DNA from 3 places in the Pseudoalteromonas sp. NZS100_1 genome. Region 3 is predicted to be linked to each of the others. Evidence: predicted binding sites of a transcription regulator. Region 3 holds the regulator's gene; each other region holds the start of a gene.
What was found. Region 3 encodes MetJ, which represses methionine synthesis genes. Its sites were predicted from a motif close to TAGACGTCTAGACGTCTA; they were not measured.
Positions count from the first base shown of each region.

Region 1: the regulator MetJ is predicted to act here: its motif matches at 5,026-5,043, upstream of metK (methionine adenosyltransferase).
Region 2: the regulator MetJ is predicted to act here: its motif matches at 3,504-3,521, upstream of metA (homoserine O-succinyltransferase).

Region 1 is NZ_JADYXN010000016.1:47,282-54,421, forward strand. It holds gene I6F66_RS12050 (hypothetical protein) at 1-321, shown strand, start outside; gene I6F66_RS12055 (NRAMP family divalent metal transporter) at 337-1,512, opposite strand; gene raiA (ribosome-associated translation inhibitor RaiA) at 1,675-2,031, opposite strand; gene I6F66_RS12065 (pyrimidine/purine nucleoside phosphorylase) at 2,219-2,533, opposite strand; gene I6F66_RS12070 (hypothetical protein) at 2,609-2,833, shown strand; gene tkt (transketolase) at 2,850-4,841, opposite strand; gene metK (methionine adenosyltransferase) at 5,145-6,296, shown strand; gene I6F66_RS12085 (hypothetical protein) at 6,472-7,020, shown strand; gene I6F66_RS12090 (5-formyltetrahydrofolate cyclo-ligase) at 7,039-7,140, shown strand, end outside.
Region 2 is NZ_JADYXN010000029.1:44,045-51,184, reverse strand. It holds gene metH (methionine synthase) at 1-1,419, opposite strand, end outside; gene I6F66_RS16830 (homocysteine S-methyltransferase family protein) at 1,429-2,502, opposite strand; gene metA (homoserine O-succinyltransferase) at 2,492-3,439, opposite strand; gene ettA (energy-dependent translational throttle protein EttA) at 3,662-5,335, shown strand; gene I6F66_RS16815 (PilZ domain-containing protein) at 5,492-5,860, shown strand; gene I6F66_RS16810 (histone deacetylase) at 5,914-6,822, shown strand; gene I6F66_RS16805 (TlpA disulfide reductase family protein) at 6,885-7,140, shown strand, end outside.
Region 3 is NZ_JADYXN010000006.1:142,411-149,550, reverse strand. It holds gene rpmE (50S ribosomal protein L31) at 1-163, shown strand, start outside; gene I6F66_RS06295 (malic enzyme-like NAD(P)-binding protein) at 852-2,093, shown strand; gene metJ (met regulon transcriptional regulator MetJ) at 2,176-2,496, opposite strand; gene metB (cystathionine gamma-synthase) at 2,786-4,033, shown strand; gene metL (bifunctional aspartate kinase/homoserine dehydrogenase II) at 4,204-6,549, shown strand; gene I6F66_RS06275 (penicillin-binding protein 1A) at 6,614-7,140, opposite strand, start outside.

The sequences.
Region 1 (7,140 bases), on a different contig from region 3:
AAAGTAACAGGGACAAAGTTAGGTTACTCCCAATCAGTTGAATACAGCGTTGGGTATGAAGGTATTGTTGAAGGAGTACTAAACAGCCTTGGAGGAAATACTGTAAATGCTATCACTACACTTACTATTGCAGATGGAGCGGAGATCCGCCAAGAAGAAATATACATTTTAGGTGAAAACTCAATGACTGAAATGCGATATCGTTTAGTCGATGATTTTAAAAATAGTATTTTACGTATCGATAAGAGTATAAAAAAATCCGCAGAAGGTCAGATTTTCCCTATTGAGTATAAATATAACAAAGTAGAGTGCCCGTTATAGGGCTTCGATCTTTAATTAGGCTGCCAACTTCCAAATTATAAAAGCTAAAGCAAAACCAACCAAGTACACTAAGCCTAACCAAGTTAAACTACGTAATAGCACGCTGTGCTTAATAGCTGGCTCTGAGCGTACAAGACTAAAGTTAAGCCATGCAAAAATAGGCGTTGTAACAAATGAAAGCGTCATCGCAAAGGTAAGCATGGGGCCAAGGGCTGATTTAAAAAATAAAATAACCGCCATACCGGCAAGAGCTTGTAGTATTAGCCAAATATTTAAGCTGTGTTTCGATTGCTTAAAGCCAAGTAACTTATGCGATTCGTTTAAAGTACGCGCGTAACCATCTAGTACAGTTAATGTGGTGCCAAACATACATAAAAATGCGATTGCTGATACCAGCGGCCTTGCCCACTCGCCTATTGTTAATGCGTACATATCAATAAGCTGTTTGGCAAACGCGACACCACCGAGTTCTATACTGCTGGTTTGCCCGTATTGCACTAATACGCCTAAGCTAAAAAATACCAAGGCTAAGCCGGCTGTAAGCCAGTAACCTACGTTAAAATCGAACAGGCCTTGGCTTTTAGTGACGGTTTGCTGCGCTTGTTTTTCTTTTAGCCATAAAGAACTTAATGCAGATATTTCGATAGGCGCTGGCATCCACCCCATTAAAGCCACCATAAAACTCAGCATTGCAAGTTCGTACGGTGAAGGCCCTACATAGTCAGCAGGTGCCATTGGACCGTTACTAAATGCTATAGCAAGAGCAATTAATGTTGCAAGTGTAAGCAGCCCCATAATGCCTTTGGCAACGTTATCGAGCGCTTTAAAGTGCCCAAGTAGTAATATAACTAAACATACCCCTAGCAGCATCCAACAAAGTAAGGTTACTTCAATAACAATAGGTAGAGCGTAATGCAGTAAGCTTGCGGTAAGCAGTAATACGCCGGCGGTATTAACAACGGCGGCTACAATGTTTAAACCAATAAAGCTATAAAAGTAAAACGGACCTTTACTTTTATACCCCTCTACTAGGCTATTTTTAGTAGCGAGAGTGTATTCCATACCAAAGCGAAAAAACGGGTACTTTAAAACATTAACAACGAGGATAAGCCAAAATAATTGCCAGCCAAATATTGCCCCAGCTTGTGTAGAGGCAACTAAGTGAGAACCTCCAATAGCGGCTGTTGCCATGAGAATCCCAGGGCCAAGCGCGTTCAGGCTTGATTTCCATTTCGATACTGCTTGGTTCATTTACTGCTCAAAAATAGTGTGTGTGAGCCTCTAACTTACAGAAATTACAGGCAATAAAAAAGAGCCAGGCGGCTCTTTTTTACAATACTTTGTGACTAATTTTTATTTAAGATCCATCTCTTGGATGATCTCGTGTGCGATTTCAGGTGTCGTGCTTACAGGCTTTTCGTGTAAGTTTGCTTTTATTTGCCCTTTTCGATGTTTTAGTGCCGCATCGAGTTTTTTAGCTGCGCTTGCAATAGCTGGGTACATAACTTCGTTTTCCCCTTTTACCGATATGCGCGTGCCTTCGTAATTTGTGCTAATTTCAGCTTGGATCTTATGATGCTCTTTAGACAAAATAATATCGAGCGCAATAAGCGATGGGAAATGGCTCTCGATTTTTGAAAATTTTTCGTTGATGTGCTCTCTAATAGAGTCAGTAACTTCAACATGGTGACCAGAAAGATTAATTTTCATAGGGTATCCTTTTATTTGTTACCTATAATTAGTATTGGGGGCTATTTAGATTAACACAAGGAAAAAAGAGAGATATTTGAGGGTTATTTACGGCTTTTGGTGATTTAAATCATGTGTTGCGCAAAGTTTATGCAAAGCCCACATTGCATGGGCTTTCAGACGTCTACTTAATTTAAGCTCTGATTGATTAATCTGTGTACGAACAACAGTAATCAGCAAAGTCAGATACTTTTACTTTAAAGCTTACGTTTGCATCTACATTAAACGATTCACCTGCATTAAATGTTTTCCATTCGCTCGCGCCTGGTAATAAAATATCCCATTGGCCAGCTAAAAGCTCCATGCATTCTTTTTGGTTTGTATCAAAAACAAACTCACCTGGTTGCATAAAGCCTAACGTTTTCGCTTCGCCATCACCTAAAATAACGGTACGGCTTGATACTTTTCCGTCAAAATATACATTGGCTTTTTTTACTACACTTACGTTATCGAACTTTGGCATTTTTAGCTCCTGCTATTAATTTAAGATTTTTATTTATAAATTTTATCGCACTACCTTGCCTGATAGGTAAATAGCTTGCAAGAGAAGCGTATTGAAAGTTACTCACTTAAAGTATTCAAAGCAGCCCTTTGGGTAATATTAAATAAATTAGAAGCTGCCTTCCCACGTGAGCAAACTCTTCGCCTACCACTCAAAGCTAAACTCCCTGTAGACGCCCAGCTTGCTGGCGTTTTAAAGCAACGCTTTTACAGTTATTCAAACAAAAAAGCCCGCCCTGTTTTAAACAGAGCGGGCTTTTAAATATTAAAGCAATCGATTAAAAAAGCTCGTTTGCTTTGCTTACAATGTTTGCCACTGTAAAACCAAAGTGCTCAAACAGTTCGCCTGCAGGTGCTGACTCACCAAAGGTAGTCATACCTACTACTGCGCCGTTTAAACCAACGTACTTGTACCAGTAGTCAGCAATACCAGCTTCTACTGCTACGCGGCGTGAAACTGATGCCGGTAATACGCTTTCTTTGTATGCTGCGCTTTGCGTTTCAAAGGCATCAGTACAAGGCATAGATACAACACGTACCTTTTTACCTTGGCTGCGTAGTTCGCTTGCTGAATCTTGTGCTAGTTGCACTTCAGAGCCCGTCGCAATAAAGATAATCTCTGGATTGCCGTCACAGCTAAGGATGTAACCACCCTTTTTAACGTCACTTAATTGCTGTGCGTCACGCGCTTGTTGCTCAAGACCTTGGCGAGTAAAGATTAACGATGTAGGACCGTCTTTACGCTCAATAGCTTGTTGCCATGCAATTGCCGACTCAACTTGGTCACACGGGCGCCAGTTGTATAAGTTAGGCGTTAAACGCATGCTTGCAATTTGCTCTACTGGTTGGTGAGTTGGACCATCTTCACCTAAACCAATTGAATCGTGCGTGTATACAAAAATGCTTGGTTGCTTCATTAATGCAGCCATACGTACGGCATTTTTTGCATATTCAACAAACATTAAGAACGTAGCACCGTAAGGAATAAAGCCTTTATGAAGGGCAATACCATTCATAATTGCTGACATACCAAACTCACGCACACCGTAATAAATGTAGTTACCGCTTGCATCATCGCGTGTTAAACCTTTAGAGCCATCCCAAATTGTTAAGTTTGAGCCAGCTAAATCGGCTGAGCCACCCATAAATTCTGGTAATAACGGACCAAACGCATTTAATGCATTTTGCGACGCTTTACGAGACGCTGGGTTTGCTGGGTTTGCTTGTAATTGCTCAATATACGCTTGAGATTTTTCAGCCCAATCGCCAGGCAGTTCGTTATTAATACGACGCTTATATTCAGCTGCAAGCTCTGGGTATGCTTTTGCGTATGCTGCAAATTTTTCGTCCCAGCTTGATTCAAGCTGTTGACCTTTTTCTTTGCTATCCCATTGTGCGTAAATATCATCAGGAATTTCGAACGCATCGCCAGTCCAACCTAAGAATTCGCGAGACGCTTTAATTTCGTCATCACCTAGTGGTGCACCGTGACAATCGTGGCTACCAGATTTATTAGGTGAGCCGTAACCAATAATTGTTTTACAACAAATTAGTGAAGGTTTATCGGTAACGCTTTTTGCTTCGCTAATTGCAGCACTTATAGCATCGCTGTCGTGACCATCAACACCACTAATTACATGCCAACCGTAGGCTTTAAAACGAGCTGGCGTGTCATCTGTAAACCAACCTTCTACTTCACCATCGATAGAAATGCCGTTGTCATCCCAAAATGCAACAAGTTTACCAAGGCCTAATGTGCCAGCAAGTGAACCCGCTTCATGAGAAATACCTTCCATTAGGCAACCGTCGCCCATAAATGCATAGGTAAAGTGATCAACAATATCGTGACCTTCACGGTTAAACTGTGCAGCTAGCGCCTTTTCAGCAATTGCCATACCTACGGCATTTGTGATCCCTTGACCTAATGGACCCGTAGTAGTTTCGATTCCTGGTGCATAACCGTATTCAGGGTGACCTGGTGTTTTAGAATGCATTTGACGGAAGTTTTTAATTTCGTCCAATGGTAAATCGTAACCACTTAGGTGCAATAGAGAATAGATAAGCATTGAACCGTGGCCGTTTGAAAGAATAAATCTGTCACGGTCAGCCCACTCTGGATTTGTTGGGTTATGCTTTAGATAATCGCGCCATAGTACTTCTGCGATATCGGCCATGCCCATAGGGGCTCCAGGGTGACCAGATTTGGCCTTTTGTACTGCGTCCATTGACAAGACGCGAATAGCATTTGCAAGTTCTTTGCGAGATGGCATGAATTCTCCTACCTTTATGTGTATTTGCGCGGGTATTTATGTAATCGTTTATGCTCATAAGTCACTTAAGAGCTTTTATGGCACCATTCTTACTTATTGTGGGGGCTGTGTGCAATTAAAAACCCCATAAAAATGAGGCATTATGAATATTTTTTAAGACCAAAAAGTTATTATACATTTTATTTAGACGTCTAGGCGTAAAAACACTATGCAAGGTGTTTTGTTTTCGATAAAATACGCCCCTTAATTTTTTAGCGCTAATACCGACGTTTGTGAAGCGCAATATTTGTGAGCAGAATTACAATGGCAAAACATTTATTTACTTCTGAATCAGTTTCTGAAGGTCATCCGGATAAAATCGCCGATCAAATCTCTGATGCGGTACTTGATGCTATCCTAGAGCAAGACTCTCATGCCCGTGTTGCATGCGAAACTTACGTAAAAACCGGTATGGTTATGGTTGGTGGTGAAATCACTACTAGCGCATGGGTTGATATCGAAGAAATTACACGTAAAACAATTCGTGACATTGGCTACACAAATTCAGACATGGGTTTCGATGCAGACTCGTGTGCAATTTTAAACACTATTGGTAAACAGTCTCCTGACATTAACCAAGGTGTTGACCGTACTAGCCCAGAAGAACAAGGCGCTGGCGACCAAGGCTTAATGTTTGGTTACGCATGTAACGAGACAGAAGTACTAATGCCTGCTCCAATTACTTACTCACACCGTTTAGTTCAGCGCCAAGCTGAGGTTCGTAAAAGCGGCGAGCTTAACTGGTTACGCCCAGATGCAAAATCTCAAGTTACTTTTGCATACGAAAATGGCAAACCAGTAGGTATTGATGCTGTAGTACTTTCTACTCAGCACAGCGAAGATATTTCACAAAAAGATTTAGTAGAAGCGGTGATGGAAACAATCATCAAGCCGGTACTTCCTGCAGAACTTATTACAAGTGCAACTAAGTTTTTCATTAACCCAACAGGTCGCTTTGTAATTGGCGGACCAATGGGCGATTGTGGTTTAACTGGTCGTAAAATCATTGTAGATACATACGGTGGTATGGCTCGTCACGGTGGTGGTGCATTCTCTGGTAAAGATCCATCAAAAGTTGACCGTAGTGCTGCATACGCTGCACGTTACGTTGCTAAAAACATTGTTGCTGCTGGTCTTGCTGACAAGTGTGAGCTGCAAGTTTCTTACGCAATTGGTGTTGCAGAGCCTACTTCTATCAGCGTTGAAACGTTTGGTACAAGCAAGCTAGAAGAAAGCCGTTTAATCGAGCTTATTCGTGAACATTTTGACCTGCGCCCTTACGGCTTAATTCAAATGCTTGATTTAGAGCGCCCTATCTACCTTCCTACAGCGGCTTACGGCCACTTTGGTCGTGACGAATTCCCATGGGAACGTACAGATAAAGCAGACGCACTTCGCGCAGCTGCTGGCCTTTAAGCCAAAATTGTTGTAGTAAATTAAAAACGGCCCTTTTAAGGGCCGTTTTTGCATCTAAAACTTATTCGCTATATTGTTTGTAGCGCGTCTACAAAATAACTATTAAATCGACCTCGAATTCTTTTGTACTTTAGGTATATACTCATTTCATTATAAAAGCTTTAGGGACAGTTAAATGGCCGATAACTTTCGCGTTATATTTGCAGGACTTGCCGATAGCGTTGACATAAAAACAGCATGTACAAATTTAGCTGCAAAATTAAAAACTTCAGACGAAAAAGTAGCTCTTTTTTTTAAAGGTAAGCCACTGTTTGCACCAAGCGATAAAGACAAAGCGTTAAAACAGGCTAAATTACTAGCAAGCTTAGGCATTAAAAGTAAGCTTCAAGCTGTTTCAAACATCATTCAAAATGGCTCAAACCCTGCTGCAAATAACAACCAACGTGACGAACGTATTTTTGATGCACTCGATTACATCACTAGCAGCTTAATTCGCCTTGAAGAAAAGTTAGACGAGTTAGAGCAACGACTTCCTGACACTCAATTAAAAGCACCAGACGAAAATATTGACGAATGGCAAGATGACGACCTAATGCTAGATGATGACTTAGCGCCTCCTAAAAAACGCAGTAACTTACTTTTATATTCATTGATTGCAACTGCCACCATTTTGCTAATCGTACTGGCTGTTTTTTTAATTTTTCCCGATTTATTCTCTTTTTAAGAATGGCTAATTAATTTAATGAGCAATAAACGCGCAAAAACAAGAGCTAAAATTCGTAACACCCGTAATAATTTGTCAAATAATCAGCAAATAATTGCTGCTCAATCGCTAAAAATGAAT
Region 2 (7,140 bases), on a different contig from region 3:
GCGTTTCATTTCTTTTGCTACGTGCACCATTTCGTCAAGCGATGGGGTAATTAAGCCCGACAACCCAATAATATCGGCTTTTTCATCGATTGCGGTTTGCAGTATTTTATCGGCAGGTACCATTACACCTAAATCGATTACTTCATAGTTATTACATTGCAGTACAACACCCACAATATTTTTACCTATGTCGTGTACGTCACCTTTTACGGTCGCCATCACTATTTTACCGTTAGTTGAGCCTTCTTCTTTTTCAAGCTCAATGTAGGGGTCTAGGTAGGCTACGGCTCGCTTCATTACGCGCGCCGATTTAACAACTTGTGGTAAAAACATTTTTCCTGCGCCAAATAAGTCGCCTACTACGTTCATGCCGTCCATTAACGGCCCTTCAATTACGTGAATAGGTTTAGCTGCTGCGGCGCGGCATTCTTCGGTATCTTCATCTATAAAGGTAGTAATACCTTTAACAAGCGCGTGCTCAAGGCGTTTTGCAACAGGCCATGTGCGCCACTCTAAATCTTCTACTCGCTCGGCTTGCGCCATACCCGAGTATTTTGGTGCAAGCTCTACTAAACGCTCGCCTGCGCCTGAGTCGGTGTTAAGTATTACGTCTGTAACGGCTTTGCGTAACTCTTCTGGTATGTCGTCGTAAACGGCTAGTTGCCCTGCATTTACAATACCCATATCCATACCAGCTTGAATAGCGTGATATAAAAACACCGAGTGAATAGCCTCACGTACTGGGTTATTACCCCTAAACGAAAACGATACATTTGACACCCCGCCCGACACTTTACAGTGCGGTAAATTTTGCTTAATACGGCGCGTGCCTTCAATAAATTCTACGGCGTAGTTGTCGTGCTCTTCTATACCGGTGGCTACGGCAAATATATTTGGGTCGAAAATAATATCTTCTGGCGCAAAGCCAATGTCTTCTACCAATATTTTATAACTGCGCGCACATATTGCGAACTTACGGTCTGCCGTGTCGGCTTGCCCGTCGGTATCAAACGCCATTACAACAGCGGCTGCACCAAAGCGTTTTATTATTTTAGCTTGGCGAATAAACGGCTCTTCGCCCTCTTTTAGCGATATTGAGTTAACAATTGCCTTGCCTTGAATACACTTTAAGCCTGCTTCTATTACTTCCCATTTTGAAGAGTCAACCATAATCGGTACGCGAGAAATATCAGGCTCTGAGGCTATTAAGTTTAAAAACTTAACCATGGCGGCTTTTGAGTCCAACATGGCTTCGTCCATGTTTATATCAATAACCTGTGCGCCGTTTTCTACTTGTTCGCGGGCAACGGTTAGCGCGGCTTCAAAGTCTTCTTCCATGATTAAACGTTTAAACATGGCAGAACCCGTTACATTGGTACGTTCGCCGACATTAGTAAATACTGCTATTTGTTGGGTCATGCTGGCTCCTTAATTTAAGTTACAGGCTTCAAGGCCTGATAAACGCATGCGTACTTCAAGCTCTGGTAGTTGGCGTGGTTTAACGCCCGCTAAACCTTTTGCAAAAGCGCGAATATGCGCAGGCGTGGTGCCACAGCATCCGCCTACTATATTAATAAAGCCCGATTTACCCCAATCGATAATTTCGGTTGCCATATCGCCCGCTTCTAAGTCGTATTCACCAAACTCATTTGGTAAGCCTGCATTAGGGTGTACCGATGTAAAGGTTTCGCACACGCGCGATAACTCTTCTACATACTGGCGCAGTAAATCAGGACCAAGCGCGCAGTTTAAACCAATAGAAATAGGCTTAATATGGCGAATAGAATTATAAAATGCTTCGGTTGTTTGCCCCGAAAGCGTACGGCCAGAGGCGTCGGTAATAGTCCCCGAAATCATAACTGGTAATGTGCGCCCTGCTTGCTCAAAGGCTTCTTCAACGCCAAACGAGGCGGCTTTTGCATTAAGGGTGTCGAATATAGTTTCGATTAGTATTAAATCGGCGCCGCCTTCCATTAATGCAAGTGTTGATTCAATATACGCAGTAACCAGCTTATCAAAGGTGACATTTCGGTAACCCGGATCGTTTACGTCTGGCGAAATTGAACACGTTTTAGATGTCGGCCCTAAAACACCGGCTACGTAACGCGGTTTTTCTGGCGTTTTAGCACTAAATTCGTCGCACATTGCGCGTGCTAATTTAGCCGACTCTAGGTTTATTTCACGACTTAGGCTTGCCATGTCGTAATCTTCCATCGAAATAGTGGTCGAGTTAAACGTATTGGTTTCGATAATATCGGCGCCCGCTGATAAAAAACCACGATGAATATCAGTGATTAAATCGGGCTTGGTTAGGCTTAATAAATCGTTATTGCCTTTAATTAATACATGCCAGTCTTTAAAACGCTCTCCGCGATAGTCTTCTTCTTCTAGCTTATGATCTTGGATCATGGTGCCCATAGCGCCATCTAAAATTAAAATGCGTTCTTTTAATGCGGCGCTTATTTCGGCTTGCTTATTATTTGTAGGAGCGTTATTCGGCATAGTTGTTAGTCCTCACGTCTTGGCTAACTAAATTAATATCATACGGTGTGGTTTGGTACACGTAGTAATTTAACCAGTTCGAAAAAAGTAAAAAAGCATGGCTTTGCCACGTTTTTGAAGGTTGTTTGGTTGCATCATCATCCGGAAAGTAATTTTCGGGTTTTGGTGCATTAGGGCTTTTTTTACAATCGCGCTCGTATTCTGCTTTTAGCGAGTCGGCGTCGTACTCAGGATGACCGGTTATAAACACTTGGCTACCCGATTTATTTTTAAGTAAGTAAGCCCCTACTCGCTCAGAACCAGCCAGTACAACTAGCTCATCACAGGCGTTTATTTTATTTATATCAATGTGGCCGTAGCGTGAGTGCGGTACCAAAAAGGTGTCGTCGAATCCGCGAGTCAGTGCGCCGTGATCAAAGTAACATTGGTGGGTAAATACGCCACACAGTTTGTCGTCTTTTAAATCGCGCTTTAAATTGTAACGGTGATATAACGCTGCATGCGCTGCCCAGCACGAAAATAACGTAGAGGTAACGTGTTGCTCAGCCCAATCAATAATGACCTTTAGCTCATCCCAATACGCTACATCGTCGTATTCTAAATGGGCAAGTGGCGCACCGGTTACAATTAACGCATCGTAATTGTTGTCTTTAACCTCGGAAAAATAACGATAAAAAGTATCAAGATGCTCTTCTGAATTACTGCTACTGCGGTGAGTGTCGAGGCGCAGTAGTTCTACGTTTACTTGCAAAGGCGAGTTGGCAAGCAAGCGAATAAACTGTACTTCGGTTTCTACTTTATTAGGCATTAAGTTTAAAATAGCCAAACGCATTGGGCGTATTTCTTGCGTTTTTGCACGTGTTTTTGGCATTACAAATACGTTTTCTTGACGTAAACGTGCAATTGCCGGCAACTCGTCTTTTACTGTAATTGGCATACTTTACTCCTGCTCATAAAAACCGAAGCTTAATTATGAACTGAAAGTAAAAAATATCAACCTCTAGATGTATAGATGTCTAAATGAAATTTATTCATGATTTTATACTTTACTTACAAGCATGCTTTAGTGCTTTAAAACCCGCCATTCGTTGACTGTTTCACCTGTCAGCCACTACAATACAACATTGAAATTTTTATTATTATTTGAAGGCTTTCCTCCATGGTTTTACCTGATAAATTTATATTCTCGATGAGTCGAGTATCTAAGGTTGTGCCACCTAAGCGCACTATCTTAAAAGATATTTCGTTACATTTTTTTCCTGGCGCTAAAATTGGTGTGCTTGGTTTAAACGGTTCTGGTAAATCTACGTTACTACGTATTATGGCCGGTGTTGACCAAGATTTTGAAGGTGATGCACATCCTCAGCCTGGTACAAAAATTGGTTATTTACCGCAAGAGCCTGTTTTAGACGAAAGCAAAACAGTTCGTGAAATTGTTGAAGAAGCTGTTGGCGAAGTTAAACACGCACTTAAACGCCTTGACGAAGTGTATAACGAATACGCCATGGAAGACGCTGACTTTGACGCACTTGCAAAAGAGCAAGGCGAGCTTGAAGCTGTTATTCAGGCGCACGATGGTCACAACATTGATAACGTTTTAGAGCGTGCTGCTGATGCACTTCGTCTGCCAGAATGGGATGCTAAAATTGAGCACCTTTCAGGTGGTGAGCGTCGTCGTGTTGCTATATGTCGATTACTGCTTGAAAAACCAGACATGCTTATTCTCGATGAACCAACTAACCACTTGGATGCTGAGTCGGTTGCATGGTTAGAGCGCTTCTTACACGATTACGAAGGCACTGTTGTGGCGGTAACGCATGACCGTTACTTCCTTGATAATGTAGCTGGTTGGATATTAGAGCTTGACCGTGGTGAAGGTATTCCATGGGAAGGTAACTACTCTTCTTGGCTTGAACAAAAAGATGCGCGCTTACAGCAAGAACAAAAATCTGAAAAAGCACGTCAAAAATCAATTGCGCAAGAACTTGAATGGGTTCGTTCAAATCCTAAAGGTCGCCAAGCTAAGTCAAAAGCACGTATGGCTCAGTTTACTGAAATGCAGCAGTCTGATTACCAAAAACGTAACGAAACTAACGAGATGTTTATTCCACCTGGCCCGCGTTTAGGGGATCAAGTGCTTGAAGTAACTAATCTTCGTAAGAGTTTTGGCGATCGCGTTTTAATTGACGATTTAAGCTTTAGCATGCCAAAAGGTGCCATTGTGGGCATTATTGGTGCGAATGGCGCGGGTAAATCAACGCTGTTTAAAATGATCAGTGGTGAGCAAAAGCAAGACAGCGGTAGCATTACCGTTGGCGAAAGCGTACACCTTGCTACTGTTGATCAGTTCCGCGACGGTATGGACGAAAGCAAAACTGTTTTCCAAGAAATATCAGACGGTCAAGACGTACTAAAAATTGGTAACTTTGAGTTCCAAAGCCGTGCGTATGTAAGTCGCTTTAACTTTAAAGGTAACGATCAGCAAAAGTTTGTTAAAGACCTATCAGGTGGTGAGCGTAACCGTTTACACCTTGCTAAGTTATTAAAAGCTGGCGGCAATGTGTTACTACTCGATGAGCCAACCAATGACTTGGACGTTGAAACACTACGTGCACTAGAGAACGCTATTTTAGAGTTCCCTGGTTGTGTAATGTGTATCTCGCATGACCGTTGGTTCCTTGACCGTATTGCTACGCACATTTTAGATTACCGCGACGAAGGTCAAATTAACTTCTTTGATGGTAACTATACTGAATACGAAGAGTGGCTTAAAAAGACACTAGGTGCAGCAGCAACTGAACCTAAACGTATTAAGTACAAAAAAATTGGTTAATATTTACTGTAGCTAATTTATTACAGTAATACTAAGCCCTGCATTTATGCGGGGCTTTTTTATGCCACCAGCATTACAGGAGCATATCCTGCTAGCATGTAGAGAATTACCCGCTATGCTTAATTTATTATAAAAACAGTAAGGCTAAATTAGGTTATGCAAAATCGTCGTCAGTTTTCTCGTGTTTTATTTTCAACCGATGCACAAGTAATTTTTAATGATCACCAATACCCATGTAAATTACTTGATGTATCTTTACATGGCGCATTAATCACTAAATGTGATGCTTTTATTGGCAACCAAAATAGCCAAGCTGTTCTGCGTTTTTCGCTGCCTCAAAGCGAAATAGAAATAAAAATGGAGGTTGTGGTGTGCCATATAGAAGCGGATCATATTGGTTTAAAATGCCACCATATTGATATAGACAGCATTACTTATTTAAAGCGTTTAATAGAGCTAAACTTAGCTGATGACGAACTATTACATCGCGAACTCGCTATGTTGATTCACGACACACAAGAATAGACTCATTTGGATTAGTTGATTACCATAGTGCAAACTTTTTAACTTGTGTAAACATGACTTTAAATCCACATTTACCTTTGGTGTATCACCCTAACTACTCGTTTAATTTCGATCCAAAGCATCGTTTTGCAATGAGTAAGTTTGCACATTTATATCAGCATGTAGCAAAGCTTGGTTTGATTGGCGATAACCTGGTTGAGCCAATATTAGGCACGCCAGAGCCACTGGAGCTAATACACTGCGAAAATTACATACATGATTTGTGGAATAACCGCTTAGATGAAAAAGCAATGCGTCGCATTGGCCTACCTTGGTCAAAAGAGCTTATGGCACGTACATTTACAGCACCTCAAGGTACTTTGCAAACAGCTCGTTTAGCACTTAAACATGGTATAGCCTGCCACTTAGCCGGTGGTACACACCATGCGCATACCGATTTTGGCTCAGGCTACTGCATGGTTAACGATTTAGCCTTTACCACGCAAACTTTAATTGAATCGGGTGAAGTAACTAACGTACTTATTTTTGATTTAGACGTGCACCAAGGTGATGGCACAGCCGCAATGTTACAGCATCAAGCATACGCTTATACTTGCTCTATCCATTGTGAAAAAAACTTCCCTTTCAGAAAATCCGCTAGCGATTTAGATATTGGCTTAGCCGATAATATGAAAGACGACGAATACCTTGCCGTAGTTGACGACACCTTGAGTTATTTACTTAAAGAGCTAAACCCAAGCTTGGTACTTTACGATGCTGGCGTTGATATTTGGCAAGGCGATGGCTTGGGTAAATTAGATATAAGCTGGGATGGCATAGTTAAGCGCGACCATTTAGTGCTAAAACGCTGCCTTGAACACAATACACCCGTTGCTACAGTAATAGGTGGTGGCTACGATAAAGACCATCTTCGCCTCGCTAAACGCCATGCTATTGTTGTTGAGCAAGCCGCTCGCTTTTAATGTGAAATAAAAATGTTAAATACTCGTTCTTATTTAATACATACAATAAAAACGAAAACACTATGAAACAACTCTTTATTGCCATCACACTCACTCTATTAAGCTTTATAGTTAGCGCGCAAGAGCAAGACACTGAAGCAACATACCCTAAATTACCTATATTAAATCTACAAATGGCCGATGGGTCTGCTCTCAGTACTCAAGATTTATTAGGCCAGCCTTACATTTTACATTTTTGGGCAACGTGGTGCCCATATTGTAAAAAGCTACAACCAGCACTTCAAAAAATAAATGACATGGGTGTAAAGGTCATTGCCG
Region 3 (7,140 bases):
TGGAAATAAATTCGAAACTAGCTCAACTCTTTGTAAAGACATTCACTTAGACGTATGTTCTGCGTGTCACCCGTTTTACACTGGTAAGCAAAAAGTTTTAGACACTGGCGGACGTGTTGATCGCTTCAACAAGCGCTTTGGTGCACTTGCCAGCAAGAAGTAATTATTGCTGTTTAGTTAAAAAAAGCACCTTAGGGTGCTTTTTTTGTGCCTAAAATTTGTTATTTATTATCTTAAACTAACCTACATAAATCTTTGAGCAATTTAACGAATTAAATTGCACTATAACGTCGTTAAAAAATTTTTATTTAGAACAACTAGATACAAAAATTTTTGCCTAGTTCTAGCGTAATTTTCTTAACGTTAAATAGACCCCATATATAAGCAGATTGGTATTATTTCGTTGATTTTAACTATCCCCTCCTTTTGCATAACTATTTCCTATTCTTATTCTGAGTATGCATAATCCTTTACAGACAAATCGATAGATATTCTCTATATTTTAAATAGTACAATTTTTAACTAGGTTGATAAAAGTATCTAACGTGGGCTTATCTGTTTTTAAAGTAGGGTAGTAGGCTGTTATTCTAAGTTTATGCTGATACTTTAAGTATACATTTTATAAGATTTTGATAGGCATAAAAGCACCTTAAAACTTACTTTTTAGGTGAATTTTTATTTATTAAATGTTGATATAATCCTGCAAAGTTACTGAAAAACCTCTTAAAATTATAGGATATAGCATATAACAGGATAGACCTGATATTGCTTGGAATTTAAAAATAATAAGGGTATCGTACCCCAAGACTCCATCTCTCACTTTAACTTAAATTGCAGGATACCATCGCGTTATGTCTGACTTTCGTGAACAAGCACTACATTACCACTCACATCCCGTACCAGGTAAAATTAGCATTGAGCTTACAAAACCAGCTGAAACGGCTCATGATCTTGCACTTGCGTATAGCCCAGGTGTTGCCGAACCTGTACGTGAAATAGCTGCAGATCCTGCAAATGCTTATAAATATACGGGTAAAGGTAACATGGTTGCGGTTATTACTAATGGTACTGCAATTCTAGGCCTTGGTAATTTAGGTCCTTTAGCGTCTAAGCCTGTAATGGAAGGTAAAGCGCTATTGTTTAAACGTTTTGCAGGGCTTGATTCTATCGATATTGAAGTTAAGCACAAAACAACAGAAGACTTTATTAATACGGTTGCCAATATTGCCGACACATTCGGTGGTATTAACCTTGAAGATATTAAAGCACCAGAGTGTTTTGAAATTGAAAAAGCATTAATAGAGCGTTGTAGCATTCCTGTTTTTCATGATGATCAACACGGTACTGCCATTGTAACGGCTGCTGGTATGTTAAATGCGCTAGAAGTACAAGGTAAGTCAATTGAAGATGCAATTATTGTATGTTTAGGTGCAGGCGCTGCCGCTGTTGCGTGTATGGAGCTGTTAATTAAGTGTGGTGCACTGCGTGAACACATTTATATGCTTGACCGCAAAGGTGTTATTCATACCCGCCGCGATGACTTAAATGAATATAAACAGCTTTTTGCTAACAATACCGATAAGCGTACATTGCAAGATGTAATTGCAGATGCTGATGTGTTTGTGGGTGTTTCTGGTCCTAACTTATTAGCGGCTGAAGATTTAAAGCTAATGGCTGCAAAACCAGTTGTGTTTGCATGTTCAAACCCAGATCCTGAGATTGATCCTGCACTTGCGCACGGCGCACGCAACGATTTAATCATGGCAACAGGGCGCTCTGATTACCCTAACCAAGTTAATAATGTTTTATGTTTCCCGTTTATTTTCCGTGGTGCACTTGATGTACGTGCAAGTGCTATTAACGATGAAATGAAAATTGCTGCAGTAGATGCTATTCGAAGTATTGCCAAAGAGCCAGTACCTGCAGAAGTTTTAAAAGCCGCTGGAGTAGATAAACTAGAATTTGGTGCGCAGTATATTATTCCAAAACCAATGGATCCACGTTTACTGCCGCGTATAGCAAGAGCTGTTGCACTTGCTGCTATTGAGTCAGGTGTTGCACAAATTGAGCTACCTGAAAACTATATGCAGTAAATCTATACAGTAGAGCTATGCAATAAAATTTAGACATAAAAAAACCTCAGTAATTACTGAGGTTTTTTTGTCTTTGTAATATTTATTCTTCGTTTAAAACGGGTACTTCTAGACCCATTTCTTGCATTATTTTTTTAACTTCTTCTGGTACTTTTTCGGCGTTATCTTTACGTAAGTCATCGTCATTTGGTAAAGGTTGGCCAGTAAAAGCATGCAAAAATGCCTCACATAGCAATTCACTATTTGTAGCATGGCGAAGGTTATTGATTTGACGACGTGTACGTTCGTCAGTTAATACCTTTAATACATTTAGCGGGATCGAAACGGTGATCTTTTTAACTTGCTCTGATTTTTTACCGTGTTCTGCGTATGGGTGAATATACTCACCATTCCATTTAGCCATAAGATGTATCGTTGCCTCAGATTATTAATTTCTCACACGGTATAAAAAGCGTGTAAATATGCGTGAAATTCTATCGATTTAAAAAAGATAGTCAAATAATAGATACCGATCTATCTTAATAAGCCTATTGTAGGTGTAAAGATAAGCACACTTTTGTGAGCTAAAATGTGTTATTCGCAGAAGCCCCTTCTACTTTTAGCCATCTAGAGCTTTAAAATACTTTGACTTATCAAAACGGATAACTTACTCTTTTAGACGTCTAAACATCCAAATTAATCAGGTGACGAATATGAGCGAAAAAAACAAAGCGACCATTGCTGTACGTAACGGCGTTGATGCTGATAAACATCATGGTGCGGTGGTACCGCCAATTTATTTATCGACTACTTATTCGTTTGCCGACTTTGATACTAAGCGTGAGTATGATTATGGTCGTAGCGGTAATCCTAATCGTGATATTTTAGCTGAGACGCTTGCTAAGCTTGAAGGTGGCGCTCGTGGCATAATTACAGCTACAGGCATGGCTGCCGTGCATTTAGCTACTCAGCTACTTAATAGTGACGATACGTTAGTAATTCCACATGATTGTTATGGTGGCAGCTATCGTTTATTTACATCTTTACAAAAACGCGGACTACTAAAGCTCGAAATATTAGATTTAACAAAAGAAGAAAGCCTTCAACAAATTTTAGTAATTAAACCTAAGCTTATTTGGATAGAAACCCCAAGTAACCCAGTACTTCGTTTAACAGATATTAAAGCGGTGACCGATGTTGCAAAGCAATGCGGTGCATTGGTGGCTGCAGATAACACGTTTTTGTCGCCTGCTTTACAAAATCCTCTTAAGTTTGGTGTAGATATTGTGGTGCATTCAACCACTAAATACATTAACGGACACTCAGATGTAGTAGGCGGCGCTGTTATTGCCGCAACACAAGAGTTAGGCGATGAGCTTGCTTGGTGGGCTAATAACATTGGTATTACGGGTGCGCCTTTTGATAGCTATTTAACGCTTCGTGGTTTACGTACTTTAAATGTGCGCCTAAGGCAGCATCAAGAAAATGCACTGGCAATAGCTAAGTATCTTGAAAGCTCTGAATATGTAAGCCAAGTTTACTACCCAGGTCTTGAGTCACATCCTCAACATGAGCTGGCTAAAGCACAGCAACTTGGTTTTGGTGGCATGGTGAGTTTTGATATTAAAGGCGATATAAACGACGCTGCGGCATTTTTAACTAGCCTTAAAACGTTTAGTTTAGCTGAGTCACTAGGTGGCGTAGAGAGCTTAATTTGTCACCCTGCAACTATGACGCACGCAGGTATGGAGGCAACAGCACGTTTAGAAGCGGGTGTGGGCGATACGCTTATTCGTATTTCGGTAGGTATTGAAGATATACACGATTTAGTCGCTGATTTTGAACGAGTGTTTGAACTTGTAAAACCAGGGCAAAATAAAAATGTTGGCCGTGTAGGCAAAGGAGCAGGCACTCCTGGTGGTAACGTTAAATTAAGTGCAGCCCGTCCGGCGCTTTGGTAAGTAATACCAATCCGCAATAATACCTAATCAATTTGAGGGATTAAACCGCACGCTAACTTCGTTAAAAATTTCTCATATAGAACAACTAAACAACGAAATTTTTGCCTTGTTATCGACACGGTTTTCTTATCCTCAAAATAGACAACTTAATTAAGCGAATTGGTATAAATATGGTCAATTGTGTACATAAATTTGGTGGTTCAAGCTTAAGCTCAAGTGAGCGCTATCAAAGCGTAGCTAAAATAATTATTGGGCATACTCAGACGGGCGACTGTGTTGTGGTATCGGCTGCGGGTAAGACAACCGATACGCTAGTATTACTTTGGCAAAGCTATCAAAAACAAGATACTCAAGCAGTCGCTGATATTTTACTGCAGTTAAATAACCATCAAAGTGATTTAATAGAGCAGCTATTAGAAGCCGATTTAAAACGAAGTGCACTTAAAACACTAAGTATCGAACTTAGCTATATTGCAGAACTTGCTCAAGCTGAGCAGCTAAAAGAGGCTGCATTGCTTGCACATGGCGAACTGTGGTCAGCACGTTTACTCGCTACTTATTTACAGCAGCTAAATATTGAGGCATGCGCTCAAGATGCACGTACTCTTTTTACCTTAAATGATGGCGAATTAATGCATGCGCAAAATGCGCAGCAATGTGGGCAGTTAATTTTGCCTAATAAAATAAATATTGTTACTGGGTTTATTGCCGCAGATATCAAAGGCGAGACAGTAACGCTTGGCCGAAATGGCAGTGACTACAGTGCAACACTACTTGCAAATTATTGCCATGCTAAGCAAGTATGTATTTGGACTGATACACAGGGGGTGTATAGCACTGATCCTCGCAAGGTACAAAAAGCGATTAAGTACGGCAAAATTTGCCGTGGACAGGCTAATTTATTAGCTCGTTTGGGTAACCCTGTATTACATGCAAAAACACTATCGCCACTTAAAAACACAGATATTAAGCTAGCTGTTCGCAGTAGTTTTGACGTACAAGCAAGTCCAACAGATATAGTAAAAGAAGGTTCAGCGAAGAAAAAGCGCTTTATAACCACGTTGCAAAATGTTGACCTATTAATGGTTGAAGGGTTAAGTGAAGGTGAGGTTGCAAGTGTTAGTCAGCTTATTCAGCATAGCCTTCATCACTTTAACCATAATGGTGAAGTGTATTTAGTAGTACCGGCTGCACAAACATATCAAGTTATTAATTACTTTGCGGGTAGGGCAAATATTAGCGAGTCAAATTTAAACGGTTGTGCAATTGTAGCGCTTGAGCAAGACGTTAATACATTAAGCTTACAAGCATTAGATTTATTAAAACTCCACAGCATAAAACCTCGTTTTGTCCATCAAGATACTGGCTATGCTTTATTGCTTACCGATCAATTTATAGATAGTGATATACAAAGTGACTTACACGATAAGCTAATTAATAAAGGCCAAGAAATCGCAATTATAGTTGCGGGGCTTGGTAACGTTGGCGACGTTTTCATTAAACAGTTATCGGCACAATTTGAGCGTTTATCGGATGACTTTAGTATTAAATTAGTCGGTCTAATTCGCTCTAAAAAAATGCTGTTTAATGCAAGTGGTATTAATACACAGCAATGGAAAACTCAATGGCAGCATGAGGCAAATAGCTATCAATCTGCAGATTTACTGAATGCTATAAATGAGCTCGATTACGAGCATAAAATTGTAATTGATATTACCGCAAGTGAACAATTTAGCTTGTTATATCCAGACTTTGTAGATAGAAACTGTCATTTAATTAGTGCTAATAAATACGCTGGAACAGCACCTACTACTTGGTATAAAGCACTTCGTAGTAATATTAAAGAACGTAATTTACATTGGCGATATAACACCAGTGTAGGCGCTGGCTTACCTATTAACTTTGCTTTGGCTGATTTGCAAAATAGTGGCGATAAAATAACACGTATAGAAGGTGTTTTCTCAGGCACGCTTTCGTGGTTATGCAGTAAATATGATGGAACAAGGCCATTTTCTGAGTTGCTACTGGAAGCTCAGAAAATGGGATTCACAGAGCCAGACCCTCGCGAAGATTTATCTGGGCGAGATATGCAGCGTAAGCTACTTATTTTAGCTCGAGAGCTAGGTGTTGAGCTTGAACTTGACGATATTAGCTTATCGGCATTGATGCCAGATGAACTTGCGCTGGGAAGTTGGGATGACTTTTTAAATAAAAAAGCACAGCTAGACGCGTTCATCGAAGAGCATGCAGTGACAGCAAAGTCTAAAAATTTAGTACTTAGATATACGGGCTTGTTAGAAATCACACAAGGTGAAGTAATTGCTAAAGTGGGAATAGCGTATGTGCCTAATGGCGATGCATTAGCAAACCTTACACCTGGCGATAATATTTTTGTAATTAATAGCAAATGGTATAGCGATAACGCATTAGTGATTCAGGGGCCAGGAGCGGGTAGAGAAGTGACCGCCGCGGGTGTGCACTCTGATTTATATTGGCTTGTTCAAAACTTAAAATAAACCTCTGGTTTAAACAAAAACGGCAGCTTAAATAAGCTGCCGTTTTTGTATTACATACATATTATTAAAATAGCTCTTCTTCTGTTTTAGTGTCTTCTTCAAATATATCGTTAGGCTGAGATAGCACATACTTTGTAGGTGCAGTACCTTTTTCAAAATATTCAAATCGACTCGTGTAATCATTTTTATGGCTAAGTAAGCCGGTAGCTAAATCAATACGAATAGAAACAAGTCCCTCAGGCGGCTCAATTGGGGCTTCAGGCTTGCCTTCAAGTGCCGCTTTCATAAATTCAACCCATGCTGGCTGCGCGGTTTTAGCGCCAGATTCCGCACCTGATATTTGGCTGCTATCTAGGTTGTTGTTATATGTAGAGCGACCAAGAGCGTTGCCCGGATTATCAAAGCCAACCCAAACTGAGGTCATCACATTACTATTAAAACCGCTAAACCAGGTATCTACTGAGTCATTAGTTGTGCCTGTTTTACCTGAAATATCGCGACGATCTAGCGCTTGTGCTCGCCAACCGGTTCCACTCCAACCTGTTTTATGAGCCCAGCTACCACCCCCCCAAATTGCACTATTCATAGCAT